3 regions of the Leucobacter manosquensis genome follow, and region 1 is predicted to be linked to each of the others. Evidence: predicted binding sites of a transcription regulator. Region 1 holds the regulator's gene; each other region holds the start of a gene.
The links. Region 1 encodes LexA, which represses DNA repair genes until DNA is damaged. Its sites were predicted from a motif close to TCGAACANNTGTTCGA; they were not measured.
Positions count from the first base shown of each region.

Region 2: JSQ98_RS07340 (phosphorylase family protein) is a predicted target of LexA. The motif match lies at 1,287-1,302, and genes of this name have one in related genera.
Region 3: ruvA (Holliday junction branch migration protein RuvA) is a predicted target of LexA. The motif match lies at 3,496-3,511, and genes of this name have one in related genera.

Region 1 covers NZ_JAFEVO010000001.1:216,295-223,396, reverse strand. Annotated here, with positions in the region: gene JSQ98_RS01060 (SseB family protein) at 1-853, opposite strand, end outside; gene priA (bifunctional 1-(5-phosphoribosyl)-5-((5-phosphoribosylamino)methylideneamino)imidazole-4-carboxamide isomerase/phosphoribosylanthranilate isomerase PriA) at 873-1,619, opposite strand; gene hisH (imidazole glycerol phosphate synthase subunit HisH) at 1,715-2,365, opposite strand; gene hisB (imidazoleglycerol-phosphate dehydratase HisB) at 2,362-2,970, opposite strand; gene JSQ98_RS01040 (histidinol-phosphate transaminase) at 3,022-4,104, opposite strand; gene JSQ98_RS01035 (LysM peptidoglycan-binding domain-containing protein) at 4,147-4,551, opposite strand; gene lexA (transcriptional repressor LexA) at 4,794-5,480, shown strand; gene lipB (lipoyl(octanoyl) transferase LipB) at 5,609-6,289, shown strand; gene lipA (lipoyl synthase) at 6,286-7,102, shown strand, end outside.
Region 2 covers NZ_JAFEVO010000001.1:1,577,760-1,584,861, reverse strand. Annotated here, with positions in the region: gene JSQ98_RS07350 (S-ribosylhomocysteine lyase) at 50-541, opposite strand; gene JSQ98_RS07345 (hypothetical protein) at 692-997, opposite strand; gene JSQ98_RS07340 (phosphorylase family protein) at 1,366-1,926, shown strand; gene JSQ98_RS07335 (DUF981 family protein) at 2,008-2,751, shown strand; tRNA gene JSQ98_RS07330 (tRNA-Ser) at 2,821-2,911, shown strand; gene JSQ98_RS07325 (response regulator transcription factor) at 2,995-3,702, opposite strand; gene JSQ98_RS07320 (sensor histidine kinase) at 3,699-4,892, opposite strand; gene JSQ98_RS07315 (ABC transporter permease) at 4,889-5,731, opposite strand; gene JSQ98_RS07310 (ABC transporter ATP-binding protein) at 5,728-6,654, opposite strand; gene JSQ98_RS07305 (MFS transporter) at 6,767-7,102, opposite strand, start outside.
Region 3 covers NZ_JAFEVO010000001.1:552,275-559,376, reverse strand. Annotated here, with positions in the region: gene secD (protein translocase subunit SecD) at 1-1,189, opposite strand, end outside; gene yajC (preprotein translocase subunit YajC) at 1,250-1,696, opposite strand; gene ruvB (Holliday junction branch migration DNA helicase RuvB) at 1,810-2,814, opposite strand; gene ruvA (Holliday junction branch migration protein RuvA) at 2,811-3,443, opposite strand; gene leuA (2-isopropylmalate synthase) at 3,660-5,429, opposite strand; gene JSQ98_RS02530 (DUF2207 domain-containing protein) at 5,636-7,102, shown strand, end outside.

The DNA.
Region 1 (7,102 bases):
GATCCGCCACGACCTCCGATGCTGCGATTCGGGCCTGCAGCGCTTCGAGCACCTCGCGTCGCGCGCCGGCGGCACCTTCCGCGACCCGCACGAGCACCGTGACCTCCGGCTGGAGCAGGCGACTCTCGAGTTCTCCGGGAACGAGCCAGAGCTCTGCGATGCGCGGGTCGGCGGCACCGAGTCCTCTGAACTCCTCCTGCACTGCGGCGTCCGCCCACGCCGGGATCACGCGCCTTCCCAGGGCGAGGGCCTCGAGCGCGGTGCGACGCACTCCGAATTCACGCTCAGGGGTCCCCGGATCGATGATGATGAGCTCTGTCCCGTCTTGAGCCGCGGCCAAGGCGGTCTGCGCGCCGGGGACAGGAATCGGTCGCGCCTCCGGGTTCCAGCGGTTCAGCGTTGCAACGGAACTGAAGATCGGCAGTGCCTTCCTGCCGTCTGGAGCGGCGACCGCGACGATCGACAGTTCCTGCGATTTCTCGACCGTTCGCCCATCTGGAGTCTGTCCGACATCGCCCGCCTCTGCGAGCATCGGCACGAGAAACCGTTCGGTCGCGAACCCCGCGATCGCATCCGCCTGCGCGTCAGCGACCACGCGCACGGCGTCCCAGTACTCGGCCGAAGCTGCAGCGCTCCGCGCCGCAGCGGCAGCGTCGCGCACAGCGGTCACGAGGGCGATGTGCGTGGGTGATGCGCTTCCATCATCGCCGGAGAAAGCCGTGTCGTGATGGTCGAACGTGCGCCCTGCCCAGGGGAATCCCGCCGAGTCGGAGGCGCCGCCGCCGACGAGACTGTCCGGAACTCCGGTGCTGCGGGGCGAATCGCCGGTAGAGGGAAGCTTCTTGATCGCCATGAGTCGCGGGATGTCCGCTCTAGCGCCCTGCGACGTCGAGAGCAGCGGGCAAGGAGAAGGCTCCGTCGTAGAGCGCCTTCCCGACGATCGCGCCTTCCAGACCGTCGTCGACGAGCTCTCGGAGCGCGGCGAGGTCGTCGAGGCTCGACACGCCGCCCGAGGCGACGACCGGGCGGTTCGTCCTGGCGCACACCCGCGCGAGCAACTCGATGTTCGGTCCGCGCAGGGTCCCGTCCTTGGTGACATCCGTCACGACGTATCGGGAGCAGCCCGCCTCCTCGAGACGGTCGAGCACCTCCCACAGGTTGCCGCCCTCTTCCGTCCAGCCGCGCGCAGCGAGCGTCTCTCCGCGCACGTCCAACCCCACGGCGACTCGCTCGCCGAAACGCGCGATCACCGCCTCAGTCCACTCCGGGTTCTCGAGCGCCGCAGTGCCGAGATTGACGCGCGTGGCTCCCATCTCAAGGGCGGCTTCGAGCGACTCGTCGTCTCGTATGCCCCCTGAGAATTCGATCTTCACATCGCCTGAGCGCTTGATGATCTTGCGCGCGACCGCCACGTTGCTCCCCCGGCCGAAGGCCGCGTCGAGGTCGACGAGGTGGATCCATTCCGCGCCCTGATCGATCCAGTCGAGTGCGGCGTCCACGGGATCGCCGTAGTTCGTCTCGGTTCCGGCCTCACCCTGGGTGAGCCGCACCGCCTTGCCGTCGACCATGTCGATCGCCGGAAGCAGTTCCAGCTTCGGGCGTTCGGCGAGTTCAGTCATGGGGGCTTCTCCTTCTCGGGTGTGCGCGGTCGGGCCGCACCAGCTGCGGCCCGAGCGAGTGGGGATCCGGCCGCGTGAGGTCGGTCTCGATGGACTTACAGAGTGTCGATCCAGTTGCGCAGCAGCCGGATGCCAGCGTCACCCGACTTCTCCGGGTGGAACTGCGTCGCACTCAGCGGACCGTTCTCCACCGCTGCGATGAACCGCTCGCCGTGCTCGGCCCAGGTGACCAGGGGGCGGGTGGCCGGGGTGCGCCCTTCGATGGACCATTCAGTCGCGGCATTGCTGTGCACGAAGTAGAAGCGCTCGGCTTCGAGACCGGCGAAGAGTCTCGATCCCTGAGGCACGTCGACGGTGTTCCACCCCATGTGCGGGAGCACTGGCGCGTTGATCTGACGCACGGTTCCCGGCCACTGACCGAGTCCCTCGGTTTCGATTCCGCGCTCGATGCCGTGCGAGAACATGACCTGCTCCCCGACGCAGATTCCGAGCACCGGCAGGCCCCCTGCGAGCCGACGGTCGATGAGCTCGTCTCCGCGGACGGCGCGCAGCTGTCGCATCACGGCGTCGAACGCACCGACCCCGGGAACCAGGAGTCCGTCTGCTGCCATGACGGCGCCCGGGTCGCGCGTCAGCTCGACGTCGGCTCCCGCGTGGACGAGCGCCTTCACCGCCGAGTGCACATTGCCAGACCCGTAGTCGAGCACCGCCACCGTCTTGCGCGGCGCGTCGGAGGGAGCGCTCACAGCGCGCCCTTCGTCGACGGCACACCCGAGACGAGCGGATCGAGCGACTTCGCCTCGCGGAAAGCTCGGGCGAATGCCTTGAACTCGGCCTCTGCGATGTGGTGCGGGTCACGGCCGGCGCGCAACTCGAGATGCACGGTCAGCCGTGCGTTCAGCGTCAGGGCCTCGAAGAAGTGCCGCACCATCGAACCCGTGAAGTGACCGCCGATGAGATGGAACTCGAACCCGGCAGGCTCTCCCAAGTGCACGAGGTACGGCCGACCGGAGATGTCGACGACCGCCTGTGCGAGCGCCTCATCCAGTGGGACCAGTGCGTCGCCGTAACGCGAGATCCCGGCTTTATCGCCGAGCGCTTCGAGAATGGTCTGGCCCAGCAGAATCCCGGTGTCTTCGACGGTGTGGTGGACATCGATGTGCACATCGCCGACCGCGTTCACCGTCAGGTCTGTGAGCGAGTGGCGGGCGAACGCCGTGAGCATGTGATCGAAGAACGGAACCCCGGTCTCGATCTGCGAAGACCCCGAGCCGTCGAGATCGACGCTGACACTGATCTGCGACTCGCTCGTGGATCGCTCGAGCGAGGCGGTGCGCGGTGCTGCAGTCATGGTTGTCAGTCTATCTGCGTTCCCCAGGAACCGACGGTACGCCGGGATCGATCAGGCGCCGCCCGGCCCGAGTGCCGTGATCGCCTCGATCACCGCACTCGTCTCGGCCTTCGTGCCTGCGGTGATGCGCAGGTGGCCTGGAATGCTGAGATTGCGGATGAGGATGCCACGTGCGCGCAGCGCTTCGAACGTGGCCGACGGGTCGGTGAACCCGCCGACGAGCAGAAAGTTGGCTCCCGACGGGTGCACGACGTATCCGAGGGCGGTGAGGGCGTCCGCGAGACGATCGCGTTGCGCACTGATGTCGGCCACCGTGGCGAGCATCGCGTCGGCGTGACGAATCGCAGCGGTCGCGGCCGCCTGGGTGAGCGCTGACAGGTGATACGGCAGGCGCACGAGCCGCAGGGCGTCGACCACTGCCGCGTCGGCGGCGAGGTATCCGAGACGCACGCCCGCGAACGCGAACGCTTTGCTCATGGTCCGCGATACGAGGAGCCGGTGGCGTCCGGGGAGCAGCGCCACCGCGCTCTCACGCTCGGTGTCGAACTCGTGATACGCCTCGTCGACGACGAGCATGCCGTCGAACGCATCGTAAGCGGCGAGGATCACCTCACGATTGAGCGACGTGCCCGTCGGATTGTTCGGACCGCAGAGGATCGCGACGTCCGGCTGGTGCTCGCGCAGCGCTTCGGCGACGCCCTCCGGCGTGAGCGCGTAATCTGCGGGACGCTCGACAGCGATCCATTCGGTATCGGTTCCGGAGGCGAGCAGCGGGTACATCGAATACGTCGGCGTGAAGCTCAGCAGTGACCGCCCCGGACCGGCGAATGCCTGCAGCACCTGCTGCAGCACTTCGTTCGATCCGTTCGCCGCCCATAGCTGTTCCACGCTGAGGCCGTGGCCGAGGTACCCCGCGAGGGAGCTCCGAAGCTCCGTGAACTCGCGGTCAGGGTATCGGTTCACACCGGTTACCGCTCGAGCGAGTGACTGAACGATGTCGATGGCGACGTGCTCGGGAATGGGATGCGTGTTCTCGTTGACGTTCAGGCTCACCGGCACCGCGTCTTGCGGGGCGCCGTAGGGCTCCTGGCCGACGAGATTGTCACGAAGAGGGAGGTCGCTCAAGCTAGTCACCCGACCAGTCTAAAGCCGGTGAGCCCCTCGACGATCAGTCGGTCAGGCCCCGAGTTCGTCGCCCGACACCACGCGCGGATGATCTGAGTACCGCAGCGGAACGGCGATCGCATCACCCGCCTGCAGCGATGAACCGTCCAGCTGGTTCAACTGCACAATCTCAGTGATGACATCGCGAGGGTCGGCCGTCGGGTCGAGATCAGTCGCCAGCGACCAGAGCGAGCTGCCTGGCTGCACCACGACGTAATCGAACTGCTCGCCGTTCGGCCCCTCAGCCGCGGCCATCGCCTCCGGAGCCGCGAGTGCGGCCATGAGAGCGAGAAGACCGGCGACGAGCACCGTGGCGAATCCACCGAACACGATGCGCCCGCGCCGGGTCAGGCGGAGCGAGCCCGAAGCTTCGGTCGACTCTCGTGATTCCCGGCCCAGAACAGCAGATGCGCTCATGATGACTTCTCCTTAGTCTTGCGATGACGCGGGCGTGGAGCCCATGCGAACATCTGTTTCGAATATATATTCGATGAATCGAAACCGCAAGCGTCTTTTCGAAGATACGTTTCGCTCTTTTTCCGCGACACTCGAACATATGTTTGTCGGTCTTCGAATGCTGCGGCTAGGGTTTCGGTCAACGGGATCACTGAATCAGCACCCACCGACATTCATGGATCGCGCCCCATCCGCATCGCCCCCTGGGGCCAGAAAGGACAGCGATGAGCGACGCAGCCGCGCCCCGATCCACGAAGCCGCTGAGCGAGAAGCAGCAGGCGATCCTCGAGTGCATCGCGCGTTCAGTGGAGAGCCGGGGGTATCCGCCGAGCATGCGAGAGATCGGCGACGCGGTGGGGCTCTCCTCGCTCTCGAGCGTCACGCATCAGCTCAGCAGGCTCGAGCTGGGCGGCTACATCCGCCGCGACCCCAACCGGCCGAGAGCCCTGGAGATCCTGGTCGAGCTCGCCTCGACCTCGTCGGCGATCGACGACGCACCCGCGCAGCGCCCCGAAGAAGCGGCGTACGTTCCTCTCGTCGGTCAGATCGCGGCCGGCGTACCGATCACTGCGGAGCAGCAGGTCGAGGAGATCGTGCCGCTCCCCCGCGCTCTCGTCGGCGACGGACAGCTCTTCATGCTGCGCGTCGTCGGCGATTCGATGATCGACGCAGCGATCTGCGATGGGGATTTCGTGGTGATCCGGCAGCAGCGCGAAGCCGAGAACGGAGACATCGTCGCAGCGATGCTCGATGGAGAGGCAACGGTGAAGGTGTTCCGCCGCCGAGACGGGCACACCTGGCTCCTGCCTCGCAACAGCGCGTTCGAGCCGATCCTGGGCGATCACGCGGAAGTACTCGGGCGCGTGGTCGCGGTCTTCCGTTCGGTCTGATCGCAGGGCGCGGCGTCGCCGCGGCGCAGCACCGCTGGACACCGACGCGCGAGTGCTGGGACCCACCCGCAGCCCTTCGCTCGCTGCGGCGGTTGCTTTGTTGAACCGAGTCCATCTACAGTGATCGCATGGCCACTGCGTCGATGCCGATTCCATCCACCCGTTCTCGAGCGCCGATGCTCGCGCTCGGATTCCACCCTGATTGCGTGCCGTACGAGCGCGGACTCGAGCTCCAGGCCGAGGCGGTCGACCGCATCGAGCAGGGCCTCGACCGCGGCACGGTCCTCTTGCTCGAGCACCCGCCGGTGTACACCGCCGGTCGCCGCGCCGAGCCGGATGAGTACCCGTCGGACGGCACTCCCGTCGTCGCCGTCGACCGGGGCGGACGAGTCACCTGGCACGGTCCGGGCCAACTGGTGTGCTATCCGGTCGTCCGGCTGCGGTCCGGCGCCGGCGTCGTCGACTTCGTACGCGCCCTCGAGACGGCGATCATCGACACCGTGGCCGCATTCGGCGTATCGGGCACACGCGTGGAAGGCCGCTCGGGAGTATGGGTGACCCATCCTGATCATCCGCCGACGAAGCTCGCACAGATCGGCTTGCACGCCCGCGCCGGCATCATCACCCATGGAATTGCGATCAACTGCTGCAACGACCTCGAGCCGTTCTCCCGGATCGTGCCATGCGGGATTCCAGACGCCGGCGTGACCACGCTGAGCGCACTCGCCGGTCGGAGAATCCCGCCCGAGATCGTGGCACCCGACCTCCAGGTGCACCTCGCCCATGTGATCGCGGAGTTCACCGCATGAGCGCGCGTCGCCTGCCTTCGACCGGCACCCGCCCCGAGCCGGAGGGCCGACCGCTCCTCCGCGTCGAGGCCCGCAACGCCGAGACTCCGATCGAGCGGAAACCGGAGTGGATCAAGACGCGCGCCCGGCTCGGCCCGGAGTACCGCCAGGTGCGCGACCTGGTCGCAGGCGAAGGGCTCCACACGGTCTGCCAGGAGGCCGGCTGCCCCAACGTCTTCGAGTGTTGGGAGGATCGCGAAGCAACGTTTCTCATCGGAGGTTCGATCTGCACCCGGAGGTGCGACTTCTGCATGATCACGAGCGGAAAGCCGCTCCCGCTCGACCGCGACGAGCCGCGCCGGGTCGCAGAATCGGTGCGCACCATGGGCCTGAGGTACGCCACCATCACCGGCGTGACACGCGATGACCTGCCCGACACCGGCGCTTGGCTCTTCGCTGAGACCATTCGGCAGGTGCGCGCCATGAATCCCGGCGCCGGCGTCGAGGTGCTCGTCGACGATCTCGGCGGCCGACCTGAGGATCTCGAGCAGGTGTTCGAGGCGGCTCCGCAGGTGTTCGCCCACAATCTCGAAACCGTGCCCCGCATCTTCCGCCGCATTCGGCCCGGCTTCCGATACGAACGCTCACTGGGGGTCATCACGAGGGCGCACCATGCGGGAATGGTGACCAAATCGAACCTCATCCTCGGAATGGGCGAAACGCGTGCGGAGATCTCCGAGACGATGACCGAACTCAGAGCCGCAGGGTGCGAGATCCTCACCCTGACCCAGTACCTCCGCCCCTCGGCACGGCATCACCCGATCGCTCGTTGGG
Region 2 (7,102 bases), 1.4 Mb from region 1:
GACACGCAGCGTCAGTTGCGGCTCGACGACGAGGGCTCCGACGCACTCCCTACGCGATGCGGGAGCGGTCGAACGCGTCGAGGCTGATGCCCTCGGCGAGCACGATCTTCGCCCACTCACGCGCAGCATGCAGGCTGTGATCGCGGTAATTGCCGCAGCTCACTGCTTCCGTTCCCGGCACGTCGTCCCAGGTGACGCGCTCCGCCAGATCGGTGAGCGAACTCTTGATCGCCTCGGCGACCGTCTCAACGCTCGGCTCGCCCCAGGCGATGAGATGGAATCCGGTGCGGCAGCCGAACGGCGAGATGTCGATGAGCCCGTCGAATCGGGTGCGCAGCAGCGCGGCGAGCGTGTGCTCGATGGTGTGCAGGCCCGCCGTGGGAATCTCCGCCTCATTCGGCTGCACCAGGCGGATGTCGAAGTTCGAGATCGCGTCGCCCTTCGGGCCGCGCTCGACCCCGATGAGGCGCACGTACGGTGCCAGCACTTTCGTGTGATCCAGTGAAAAGCTCTCTACTTCGGCAAGTTCGACGTCGCTCATGCGACCCAGTTTCTCATGGGCACCAGAGTATCGAGCATGGGCACGGCATCTCCGGGCATGACGAAACGTGACTCCTGAACGGCGTCGGGGCCCGGGTACGAGAACGGGCCCGCACCCGGAGGTGCAGGCCCGTTCTTCGTACGCGAGCGTTTACGCTGCGCGCGCGAGCTCCTTGCGGGTCAGCGCGATCTGCGTGCGGTCGCCGGCGAGGCGCTCTGACACGCTTACGTTCCAGCCGGCGCGATCGAGACGCTTGAGGTCGCCGCGCGCCTCGTCGAGACGATCGGTCTCGACGACGTAGAGCGTGCGGCCAGAGCTGCGGTAGACCGAGCGGCGCTGGGCCCAGTCGGGCACGAGCATGTCTTCGGCTCCGCTGAGCGAGTGGTAGGGCGTGCGCAGGGGAGCGGCCGCCGGCCGCACGTCTGCGATATTGGGCATACGAGTATGCGAAGTCATGGTGTTCCTTTCGTGGCGCACCGTCACGGTGCGCGATCCCCGAGCAGTTCTCGGGGGTGGGCTCGCTGGGAGCCTGCGCTGCTTCGCCGGGGCTGCGTCGGTACAGCCCGTTCGATCTCTTGCGATCGATAGCGGAGCGCAACTGCACCGGTCTCATCGGGGGACCAGCCTCGTCTGAAGGCCTTCGGTGCTCGGTGGGTGTCGCGGCTGGTGACGCAGAGTTGAGGTGATCTCGACGTGCCGTTCAACGGCGATCATGCGTACGGCTCGCGAACCCGACTCCTCATATTAGAACACATTTTCGAAAAGCGCTAGTGTGGGTTCGAAGATGTGGATCAATAGGCGCGTGAGCGCCGCTGGGAGCGCCGATGACTGAACCGACCACCCTGCTCGTGTTCGCACACCGCGACGAGGCTTCGGCCTTCTCCGATGTGGCTCACCTCGTGACCGGAGTGGGCAAGGTCAACGCTGCGGTAGCACTCGCCGCGGAGCTCTCCGAGCGTCCCGTCGATCGCGTGGTGGTGCTCGGAACGGCAGGCGTCGTGAGCGACGGCCCCGAGCGCCCATCGCTCGACGCGGTCTACCAGATCACCGGAGTGGTGCAGCACGACTTCTCGCTGCCGTCGCCGGAGCTGCGACCCGCCGGCGACGCGATCCTGACCCGAGAGGCGACCGCCACCATCGCGACCGGCGACGTGTTCGTGCAAGACGATGCCCAGCGCGCGACCATCGCAGGCCTCGGTGCGAGCCTCGTCGACATGGAGGCCTACGCGTACGCCAGCGTGTGCGCGCGCTTCGGGGCCGCGCTGCAGATGTTCAAGATCCCCTCCGACTTCGCCGACTCGACCACCACCGACGAGGAGTGGGACACGATCGTGTTCCGCAAGAGCGAGCAGCTCAGGGAGTTCTGGGACGCCAGGCTGAGGTAGTTCGCGCTGCCGCCGCGTCAAGGCGGTGGCAGGGCTCCTGCTCCTTCGGTACACCTGAAGGCATCGGTGCGTTCGGTGCCGATGGAAAGGGGAGAACCGGTGCTCATGGAAGCCGACGGGCTCATCGTCGATTGGACGCTGATGCCCACGTACAACACCATCATGTCGCTCGCAGCGGGTGCGGGGCTGCTCTGGATACTCGGGCTGGTGCGCGCGCTTCGCAAACCAGGGGAGTTCGCTCCCGAGGGGTGGGCGCTGACCGCCGCCGTGCTCGGAAGCATCCTGACGCTCACCGGCGCGCATATGACCTTGACCTGGCCGCTCGCCGCCTACTTCCCGTTCGACAACATCATCTTCGGAGAGCCGAGTCTCGGATTCGGCGTCCTGCTGCTGGCAGCAGCCTTCCTGCTGTGGCGCCGCTCCGCCGCCATCACGGCGGCTCCAGACCCGGGGGCGCACCTCGCGCGCACCGCCAGACCACTCGGGATCTTCGTCTTCGGACTGGGTCTCGCGATGTTCGGGATCGCCGCCGCTGGAATGGTGTTCCAGCTCTTCGCCGCGCCGCCGGAAGAGCCCATCTCGGGTGCATTCGCCGAGTACCCGTGGGTGGAGGCGACCTTCATGTCGGGGCTCTTCGCGCTCGTCGGAGTGGGCGCCGTGCTCTTCCCCTTCGCCCTCAGGGGCTTCGATTCAGCCGGACCGAAGCTGCGGCCCGTCGCTCTCGTCGCGGGCATCGCCTGGGGGCTCGCCGGGCTGGCGTTCCTGCTCTTCGGGGCACTCAACTACTTCACCCACATCGGCCTGATCATCAATACGACCGCGTAACGGCTCGCGGGCGGGGCCGCACCACGGCCCGATTCGCGCGAGCCGTTCGCATCCCGTAGGATTTTCCGCGGTGACGTGTCCGAGCGGCCGAAGGTGCAACTCTCGAAAAGTTGTGTAGGGTAACCCCCTACCGTGGGTTCAAATCCCACCGTCACCGCCAGATGAGAAGCCCCGGGTCCTTGCAAAAGCGAGGACCCGGGGCTTCGTGTTCACGGCGGCATCGGTTGCATCAGCGACACCGAGCTACGGCTCGACGCGAACCACGCCGAGTTCGTACGCCCGGATCACCGCGAGAACGCGATTCGGCACCTCGAGCTTCATCAGAATGCGCCCGAAGTGAGCTTTCACCGTCGATTCGGTGACGTGGAGGGCCGCCGCGATCTCTCGGTTGGTCAATCCTCGACCGACGAGTGCGAAGACGTCCCGTTCTCGGTCCGAGAGCGCGTCGAGCTCGCGGGCGCGGGCCGGCGCCTCGTCTCTCGCCAGGTGGGGCACCGCGATCTCGATGAGTTTCGCCGTGACGCGCGGGGAAACGACCGCGTCCCCGGTGACGACCGCGCGCACCGCGGCGATCAACTCGTCCGGGCGCGTGTTCTTCAAGAGGAACCCTGCGGCTCCGGCCTGCAGCGCGCCGAAGGCGTACTCGTCCACGTCGTAGGTCGTGAGCATGAGCACGCGCACCCCGGGATGCGTGGCCGTGATCTCGCGGGTCGCCTCGATGCCGTCGGTCCCCGGCATGCGCACATCCATCAGCACGACGTCGGGGGCGAGCCGCCCGGCCGCCCGAACGGCCTCGGCGCCATCTGCGGCCTCGCCGACGACCTCGATGCCGGGGTGCGCGTCCAAGACGAGTCGGAGCCCGTATCTGACGAGATCCTGGTCGTCGGCGATCAGGAGTCGGATGACGTCGGAGTCTGCCCCCGCGTTCGTGCCCGTGTGCGCTTCGCTCATTGCTCCTCCAGCGAGAGACGAACAGAAACCTGCCAGCCGCCGCCGGCCAGCGCGCCGGAGCGCACCGCGCCGTCGTAGAACATCGCGCGCTCCTGAATGCCGACGAGGCCTCGCCCGTGTCCCACAGCGGCCGGAGCTTCTGCGGAGCGGTCGGTCACCACGATGCGCGCCTCGTGCTCGGTGAACTCGAGGCGAACGCGCACGTCGCGCACGTCTCGCGCGTGGCGCAGCACGTTCGTGAGCGATTCCTGCACGATCCGGTAGACCGTCAGCCCGACAGCCGAGTCCGCTTCGGGCGCCCCCGCCTGCTCGAGTCGCAGGGGAAGGCCGGCGGCGCGAAACTCTTCGATGAGTGCCGGAAGGTGGCGCATGGTGGGCGGCTCCGGCAGCGGCTGCCCTGCTCCTGAGTCGTCGCGAACGGCGGTGAGGAGGCGTTTCACCTCGGACAGGGTGCGTCGGCCGGTCTCCGCGACCCGGCCCATCACACGCCTCGATTCGTCGGGACGCGCGGCCGCGGTGGCTTCGGCTCCGTCGGCGAGCGCGATCATCACCGCCAGACTGTGCGCGATGACATCGTGCATCTCCCGGGCGATGCGCTCCCGTTCGCCGGCCGCTGCGATACTGACGTCCTGCTCCGCCCGTTCCATGATCGCGCGAACCTGCCGATTCCGATGCCCGGCATTGATGCCGAGCAGCGAAGCGATGAGCATTGCGGCGGTGAGGACGATGGCGACACTGAGCCAGTCCGTCGGCCAGCTCTCCCAGTCGACCCGAAGCGCGAGTCCGTGCACCGGCGGGCCGAGGCGCACGCGGAATGCGGTGATCAGCGCACCTGCGCAGGCGACGAGCGCTCCGACACCCAGCGCGGCCCAACCACGACGGCTGCCGAGTTCCGCCCCCGCGCGGTACAGCGCGATCAACGCGAGCGCGATCTCCGCTCCGGATCCCGCGGCACAGGTGAGGAGCAGGAGACACAGGACGACAGCGAATGCGACGATCGGTCGGCGGCGCCAGAGGCAGAGCGTCGCGGTGCCGGCCGCGCACAGCAGCACCAGCGGCCCCGCCGGCGATCTCAGCTCGGACTCGAGCGAGAGGTAGCCGAGTACGGCGGAGATACTCAGGTAGACCACCAGGGCGAGCACGTCGCCGCGGGTGAAGACGCGTGGGGGCCGGTTTCGCTGCGCGCTCATGCGTCCCGTCTGCGCAATGCGATCGCCCCCGCAGTCAGGGCGAGCCCGGCGGAGACGGCGGCGATCACCCACCCTGCTGCTGTGCTGATGTGACCCGACCACAGGTCGAGGAATGGACCGGAGCCATCGCTCACCCGGCTCATCGCGTCACCGGCATTGCCGAGCAGCGCGATGCGGATGAGGCGAGAGAGCAGGCCGTATGGGAGCACCGAGCTCAGCACCGGGATGAGCAGCGTGGCCGCGAACACGATGATGGCGCCAGCGGTGGTGGACCGTACGAGAGCTCCGACGCCGAGCCCGAACAGGCTGCAGAAGCCGAGGTACGCGGCCGAACCGACCAGCGCCGGCGTCACCCCGGGGCCCGTGAGGGGAGCGGCGAGCCCGTGCTCGGCGTAGAACGGGTACGTGGCGGCCCACGTGCCGAGCACGGTGATGAATGCGACTCCGGTGACCGCGGAGCCTGCGACGATCGCCTTCGCCCAGAGCACGCGCAGGCGATCGGGAACCGCGACGAGGGTGAGCTGAATCGTGCCGGAGGAGTACTCGGCGCCGATCATCATGACACCGAGGATACCGGCGATGATCTGCCCGCTGATCACCATGGGCATGGTGACGTCGCCCATCGTCCGTTCGAGTGAAGGGACCGACGGCACGCCCGAGGATTCGAGCGTGGCGGCGAGGAAGAGACTGCCGGTCATCCCAATGAAGAAGATGCCCCCGAGGGTGATCAGGGAGGCGGGGATGCTGAGGAGTTTGATCCATTCCGAGCGGAGGACGCAGGCGAATCCGGGGCGGCGGGTGCGCGCATCCGACCGGTGCGCGGGTGCGGTCAATGTCATGAGTTCGCTCCTGAAGGGCTCGTGGTCGCTCGGTACTCGGTCGCCGCGGCGGTGAGCGCCAGGTACGCATCTTCGAGGGACCCCTCGACGGAGGTCACTTCGTGCAGCACGATGCCCGCCGCAGCAGCAGTGCTGGCGACCTGTTCCGCCGACAGGTGCTCGACATCGATCGCACCGTCGGCGCGAATCGACACGGTGACGCCGGGCGCTGTCAGTGCCGCCATGAGACGTTCGACCTCGTGCGTGCGCACGCGCACGGACGACGGGGTCGCGCCGGTGATGACGTCGCGCATCGAGCCGTCGGCAAGGATCGCGCCGCGGCCGATCACGATGAGATGATCCGCCGTCTGCGCCATCTCGCTCATGAGATGCGACGACAGCAGCACGGTCTTCCCCGCTGCGGCGAGCTGCCTCAGCAAGGCTCGAATCCAGAGGATCCCCTCGGGGTCGAGTCCGTTCGTCGGCTCATCCAGGATGACCGTCTGAGGATCCCCGAGCAGCGCCGCGGCGATACCGAGACGCTGGCCCATGCCTAGTGAGAATCCGCCCACCCGTCGCGTTGCGACCGCATCGATGCCCGTGAGCTCCATGACCTCTCCGACGCGGGCCCGACCGATGCCGTGCGTCGCCGCGATCGAGAGCAGATGCTTGTACGCCGTGCGGCGCCTGTGCGCGGCGCGCGCATCGAGCAGCACGCCGACCTCTCGCAGGGGTGCTGGCAGGTCGCGATACGCGCGGCCGTTGACCTCGGCGATCCCGGCGCTCGGCTGATCCAGCCCCACGATCATGCGCATCGTCGTCGACTTTCCCGCGCCGTTCGGGCCGAGAAAGCCGGTGACCTTTCCCGGTCGCACCGTGAAATCGATCCCGTCGACGGCTGTCTTGTCGCCGTACCGTTTCGTGAGCGTCTGAACTCGAATCATGATGCACCTTTCGCTTGCATCCGACGCTACGGAGAGCCGGGCGCAGGCGCATCGCCCTGGAGTCTGCACATCGCTCCGGCGACCAGTACCTGGGTCTACACGGAATCGGCGGTCAGGAGCGCTGCGCTGCCTCGCTCTCCGCGGCGCTCTCCCGCGGCGGGTTGCGGATGCCGAGGAATGAGACGATCGCTCCGGCGAAGAACAGCACGCCCGTGACGATCGCCGCCGAGTGGAAGCCGCGCAGGTCGAGCTGCCCGCCGACGATCGTCGCGAGGAGTGCGATGACGATGAGTCCGGCGACCCGGGAGATCGCATTGTTGACGGCGGATGCGATGCCGCTGCGCTCGGGGCCGATGGCGCCGAGGATCGCGGCCGTGAGCGGTGCGACCATGATGGAGAGCCCCAAGCCCATGACGACCATCGAGGGCAGCACCTGCCACCAGTAGGA
Region 3 (7,102 bases), 340 kb from region 1:
AGGCGATCGTGAGCGAACCGAGCGCCCGGTATTGGAACGCCGAGTAGACGACGACCAGCAGCAGCCCGATCAGTCCCGCGAGCAGACCCGCGGAGAGCTGACTCGTGCCGAGGGTCGCCGAGATGTCTTCCTGGCTCTGCACGGTGAAGTCGATCGGCAGTGCGCCGAACTTCAGCTGGTCGGCCAGCGCGCTCGCGGATTCCTGCGTGAACTGCCCGCTGATCGAGGGGCGGCCGTCGAGGATCTGCGCCTGCATCGTCGGGGCGGAGAGCACTCGGCCGTCGAGCACGAAGGCGAACTGATTCTGCGGCTCGGGCGCGCCGAACAGACGGGTGCTGATCTTGCCGAAGGCCTCGGTGCCCTTCTTGTTCATCGTGATCTGGACGACCCACTCGCCGGTCGATGCGCCCGTCGATGTCGTGCCGACCTGAGCGACCGCGTCGGTGATCACGGAGCCGTCGAGCTCGACGGGTCCGAGGATGTACTTGGCGGCTCCCGAATCGTCGCACGTGATCAGGGGGCGATCCTCCGGGGCGTTGCCCGCGTCGAGCGCGGCATCCGAGGAGCAGGTGAACGCGTCGAACTTCTCCTGCAGTGCCGGCGTGATCCAGGCGACGTCGCCCGCGCTCTCCGGAATCGACTCGGGGTCGAGGCTCTCGTCGTACGGCACCTCGTCATCGGCCGCAGCGTCCTGCGAGGCGGCGTCCTCCGACGCGGCGTCCTCGGAACCCGCGTCTTCGGCGGTGTCGCCGCCCTCCGCGCCCGGCTCCGCCGTCGCTTCATCGACATTCGCGCCGATGCCGTAGGTGAGCACGGGTCGGAAATCCAGGTTCGCAGACGCTTCGATGCGCTGCAGCGTCGCCTCGTCGGCCTTGCCCGGGATCGAAACCGAGATGTTCTGGCTCCCCTGCGTCGTGATCTCCGCCTCGGAGACGCCTGCCGCATCGACGCGCTGCCGGATGATCGACACCGCCTGCTGCAGCTGGTCACCGGCCACCGCATCGCCACCGGTCTGCTCAGCTGCGAGCAGTACCTGCGTGCCGCCCTGCAGATCGAGCGCGAGCTTCGGTGTCCACGTCGCGTTGCTGTTGAACACTCCGTACGCGATCAACCCAGCGAGACCGACGATGAAGACAAGAAGGAGGATGAGGGAACGACGTGCCCTTCGGACGGCGGGTGAAGACGCCAAGACAGACTGCTTTCTCTAAACGTGGAAGGGGATGGCCGCGGCGACGCCGCGGCCATCGGTTCAGGCCTTCGGGGCCGAGCCGTTTCCCTGTCCATCGACGTCGGTGTCATTGTCGCCTTCGCGACGGGGATCGGCTTCGGGCGCCGGTGCCACGTCGCCGGGTGCGAACGGGTCGGCGACCGGAGCCGCGTCGGTCGAGCTGAAGCGCTCCCCGAATGCGGGGTCGTCGTCGGGCGCGAGCGCAGAGGATTCCGCCTCGACGGGCGCGTCGACCGGCGTGACGACCTGCGATACCGCGTTGCGGTGGACGACGAACGTCGAGGTGCCGCTGCGCAGCGTGACCTTGTTGTCCTCTTCGTCGATCGAATCGATCGTGCCGAAGATGCCCGACTGCAGCATGACCTCCGCACCGGGGCGAACGCTGTTCTGCAGCTCGAGCTGGGCGGCCTGGCGCTTCTTGCCGTTCCGGAACATGAAGAAGATCAAGAGCGCGATCAGCGCGAACATCACAATTGTGATCGGGTCCAGAGGCACAAGGGTCCTTTCAACAGGCGAATTCGTGCCTCTCCTGAGGCACAGATTCGATCAGTTTACCGGGTCTCCGCTGAGAACACCCCTCGTTATTCTGCGGGGAGCCCGGGAGGCACCTTGCCCAGGTGCTCCCACCCCGCTCGAGTGGCCACCCGCCCGCGGGGAGTGCGGGAGAGCAGACCGGTGCGCACGAGGAACGGCTCCACGACCGCCTCGATGGTCTCGGCCTCCTCGCCGACGGAGACTGCGAGCGTCGAGAGCCCGACGGGGCCGCCGTTGAATCGCTCGACCACGGCGCTGAGCACTTCGCGATCCAGTCGGTCCAGCCCGTGATCGTCGACGTCGTACAGGGCGAGCGCCGCCTGCACGGTCGAGGTGTCCCCGGGCAGGTCGTGCACGAGGCCGTAGTCGCGCACACGTCGCAGAAGCCGATTCGCGATGCGCGGGGTGCCCCGCGACCGTCGCGCGATTTCATCGACGCCGCTCTCCGAGAGCGCGAATTCGATGAGCTTCGAGGCGCGGCCCACCACCTTCGCGAGCTCATCATCCGAGTAGAACTCGAGGTGCGCGGTGAATCCGAATCGGTCGCGGAGCGGGTTCGGGAGCAGACCGGCTCGCGTCGTCGCCCCCACGAGCGTGAACGGCGAGAGTTCCAGCGGCACCGACGTCGCACCGGCCCCCTTGCCGACCATGATGTCGACCTTGAAGTCCTCCATCGCGAGGTAGAGCATCTCCTCGGCGCTGCGAGCCATCCGATGGATCTCGTCGATGAAGAGCACCTCGCCCGGCGTCAACGCCGAGAGCACTGCCGCGAGATCGCCAGCATGCTGAATCGCCGGCCCCGACGTCTGATGCAGCGGCTTCTCGAGCTCCGTGGCGACGATCATGGACAGCGTGGTCTTACCGAGACCCGGGGGGCCGGCGAGCAGAATGTGGTCGGGCGTGTGCCGTCGCATGGTCGCCGCATCGAGCAGCAGCCCGAGCTGACGCCGCACCTTCGACTGACCGACGAACTCGGCCAGGCTCGTCGGTCGGAGCGCGCCTTCGTATCCCTGTTCGGCCGCCGTGGCCTGCGCGGAGAGCTCTCCGGTCACCGAACGCCTCGCGATCCTCGCCCGCTGCGACCCGCCTGCAGGAGCGCCAGTGCCGCCCTGAGCAGGCCTGCACTGTCATCCGACGCACCGGCATCTCGTGCGTCTTGCACGGCCTGGCCGGCCTCCGCCTCCCCCCACCCGAGGCCGACGAGTCCAGCGCGCACGCCGTCTGCGATGGCATCAGAGGGCGAGACGATGCCGGCAGCGGCCGGGCCGGATTCGAAAGCGAGGTGCGAGAGCTTGCCCGAGAGTGAGAGCGTGATGAGTTTCGCCGTCTTCGGGCCGATGCCCGACACCTTGCGAAACGGCTTCTCGTCGTCAGCGGCCACGGCCGCCGCGATCTCAGCCGGAGTGAGGGCCGAGAGCACGCCGAGCGCGCTGCGAGGGCCGACGCCCGAGACGGCGATGAGATGCCCGAACACGTCGAGTTCCGCCTCGGTGGCGAATCCGAACAGCGTCAGCGAGTCCTCGCGCACGATGAGCGAGGTCTGCAGGCGCAACTCGTCTCCGGGAAGAGCCGCGGCGACCCGACCGCTCGGCACTTCGACGCGCATGCCGAGCCCTCCGAGCTCCACGACGACCCAGCCGGCACCCGCAGCGAGCACGGGCCCGCGAATCGAAGCAATCACATGATCACCCTAGAAGACGGGCGCCGGTCACGGGACTCGCCACACCGAGGATTCGAACATATCTACGAAACTGCCCTCCGCGCCGTGCGAGCGGGGTCACTCTTCGTGCGTGTCTCACCTGCAACACGCACGAAGAGTGACCCCGCTCGCAGCGGTCGACGGCGGCCGGCATCGATCGACGACGGCCGGCGACGACCGGCAGCGACCGGCAGCGCGTCAGGCGGTGGCCGACGCGGCCACGCCTTCGCGGGCCCGGTTGCGAACCGCGCGGTTGACCGCGCTCACGATCGCCTCCAGCGTCGCTCGGCTCGTATCCGCGTCGATGCCGACGCCCCACAGGCGCTGCCCGTCGACCTCGAGATCGACGTAGGACGCCGCGACGGCGTCGCCGCCAGAGCTCATGGCATGCTCGACGTAGTCGAAGAGCGTCACGGAGTGCCCGGCCTCGTTCAGCGCGTTGAGGAACGCGTCGACCGGTCCGTTGCCGCGCGCGGTGAGTCGCTGATCCTCTGAGCCGACGCGGTAGTCCACGACGAGTTCGGTGACGCCGTCGCCGGCGCTCGTCGCCGATGTGCGGAACAGCTTGTACCGCCCCCACGTTTCGGCATCGTCGACCTGCGCCGGCAGATACTCGTCCTGGAAGATGCGCCAGATCTCGTCGCTCGACATCTCGCCGCCGGCCGAATCGGTCACGCTCTGCACGACCGAGCTGAACTCGATCTGCAGTCGCCGCGGCAGGTCGAGATGGTGGTCCGTCTTGAGCAGATAGGCGACGCCTCCCTTGCCCGACTGCGAGTTCACCCGGATCACGGCTTCGTATGACCGCCCGAGGTCCTTCGGGTCGACGGGCAGGTAGGGCACGGCCCACTCGATCTCGTCGACGCTCGTGCCGGCCGCCTCGGCGTCCTGCGCCATGCGCTCGAAGCCCTTCTTGATCGCGTCCTGATGCGATCCGGAGAATGCGGTGTACACCAGGTCTCCGGCCCACGGACTGCGCTCCGGCACCCGCAACTGGTTGCAGTACTCGGCGGTGCGACGCACTTCGTCGAGGCGCGAGAAGTCGATCTGCGGATCGATGCCCTGCGTGAACAGGTTGATGCCGAGCGCGACGAGGTCGACGTTGCCGGTGCGCTCGCCATTGCCGAAGAGGCACCCCTCGATGCGATCGGCGCCCGCTTGGTAGCCGAGCTCGGCTGCTGCGACCGCGGTGCCGCGGTCGTTGTGCGGGTGCAGCGAGAGAATGACGTTCTCGCGATGCGCGAGGTGGCGGCTCATCCACTCGATCGAATCGGCGTACACGTTCGGTGTCGCCATCTCCACGGTGGCGGGGAGATTGATGATGACCTTGCGCTCCGGAGCCGGCTCGAGCACCTCGAGGACCTCGTTGCACACCTCGACGGCGTACTCGAGCTCGGTACCCGTGTACGACTCCGGCGAGTACTCGTAAAAGACCTCGGTGTCGGCGCAGATGTGCTCGCTCGACCGGCAGAGCTTCGCACCGTCGACGGCGATCTGCTTGATGCCTGCACGATCGGACCGGAACACGACGTCGCGCTGCAGGATGCTCGTGGAGTTGTAGAGGTGCACGATGGCGCGTTTGGCGCCGATGAGCGACTCGTACGTCCGCGTGATGAGGTGCTCGCGCGCCTGCGTCAGCACCTGGATGGTGACATCGCCCGGAATCGCGTCGTCTTCGATGAGGTGCCGCACGAAGTCGAAGTCGGTCTGGCTCGCCGACGGGAAGCCGACCTCGATCTCCTTGTACCCCATCTTGACGAGTAGATCGAACATGATGCGCTTGCGCTCGGGGCTCATCGGGTCGATCAGGGCCTGGTTGCCGTCGCGCAGGTCGACGGCGCACCAGCGCGGCGCCTCCGTGATGCGCTTCGACGGCCACGTGCGATCGGGGAGATCGACAGAGATGATCTCGTGGAACGGGCGGTACCGGTGGGTCGGCATCCCGGAGGGCTGCTGCAGGTTCTGCATGGACTCGTCTTTCTCGTCGTGGTCTTGCTCAGCCAAACACGAACACCGCGACGAGGGAGGCCAGAGACTGATTAGTTCGAAGTCGAGGACTCGTCGCGGCAGCTAAGGAGAAGCGAGCCGAACAGCATGTCGCTCACTCTAGCAGCTGCCGCGCCGGTTCGTGCGGCGCTGTGCGCGGCGCACGGGCGTGCCCTAGCCTGATGCTCATGACCTCAGGCACTCGCACCTCCCGTCGCGTCATCGGCACCCTCGCGATCCTGTCGGCGGCTGCAGCATGGGCGCTCCCTCATGCTGCGACTCCCGCGGCCGCAGACGTCTCCGACTTCTCGTATCGCAGTTGGGACGTCGCCTACGAGATCGACACGGACTCCGAGGGCCGCGCGGTCGCGGAGGTGACCGAGACGCTGGTGGCGGAGTTCCCCGACTTCGACCAGAATCGAGGGATCGTACGAGGGCTGCCAGAGGATTACGAGGGCAGCCCGACCGACCCGTCCGATTTCTCGGTCACCGACGCGTCGGGTGCGCCGGTGCCCTTCGAGATCGAAGAGGACGATGGCTTCGTGGCGGTGCTCACCGGCGACGACCGGTTCGTCCGAGGCGAGCAGACGTATGTGATCTCGTACACGCTCCGAGACGTTGTGCTCGCTCGAGAGGACGGCGCCGCAGACGAATTCAACTGGGACCTCGTCGACTTCGAGCACGAGCAGCCGATCGACAGCTTCAGCGCGACGGTCGAGTTCGGTCCCGGCCTCGCGGATCGCGTCAACGGCAACGCCCGCTGCTATGTTGGCGCGCCGGGGTCGACCGACGAGTGCGAGATCAGCCGGGCAGCGAGCGGTTCGGAGTACTCGGTCAGCGGAGTCGAACTCGGCGCCCGCGAGGGCGTGACCGTCGCCATCGGACTCGAATCGGGCGCGGTCGTGCAGCCGTCGAGCCGTTTGCCGAACTTCGCGCTCGACACGCTTCCTCTCCTCATCGGAGGCGGCGCCCTCGCTGCGGCAGGCGTCGCCGCCGGTTCGGCGATCCGCATGCGCAGTCGGCGAAAGTCGGGGCGAGGCACGGTGGTGGCGCAATACGACGTGCCCGACGCGCTCCCGCCGCTCCTGGCCGGCCCGATCGCGGGAGTCACGACGCCCTCGGCGCCTGCCCAGCTCGTGCATCTCGCGGTGCGCGGCGCCCTGCGCATCGAGGACGGGGAGCCGGAGCAGGGGCTGTTCGGACCGAAAGATGCGCAGCCGGTGCTGCGTCTCGTCGAACCGGCCCGCACGGCGGATCCGCTCGATGCCCGCGCTCTGAACGCGCTGTTCTCCGAGCCGACGCCCGGGGCCGCGTTTCCGCTGCCGAAGAGCGACGAGAAATTCGGCAAGCGCATGCAGGAGTTGCAGACCGAGGGGCGCAAGGCGGCGGAGGATCGCGGGTACTTCGAAAAGGTGCACAGCCGCGCCGCCCGCCGATGGGGCTGGATCGCCGTCGCGCTCGTACTCGTGCTCGGCGGGTTCACGGTCGCGGCCTTCGCGTTGCGCGGGAACGCGCTCCCCGCGGTCTTCATCCTGATGGGCGTCGTGGCGCTCATCACGGCGCTGGCATCGATCGTCAAGCAGCGCGTGTACACGCCGCTCGGCGCCGAGACGCGCGAATACCTGCTGGGAGTCCGTGAGTTCATCAGAGTCGCC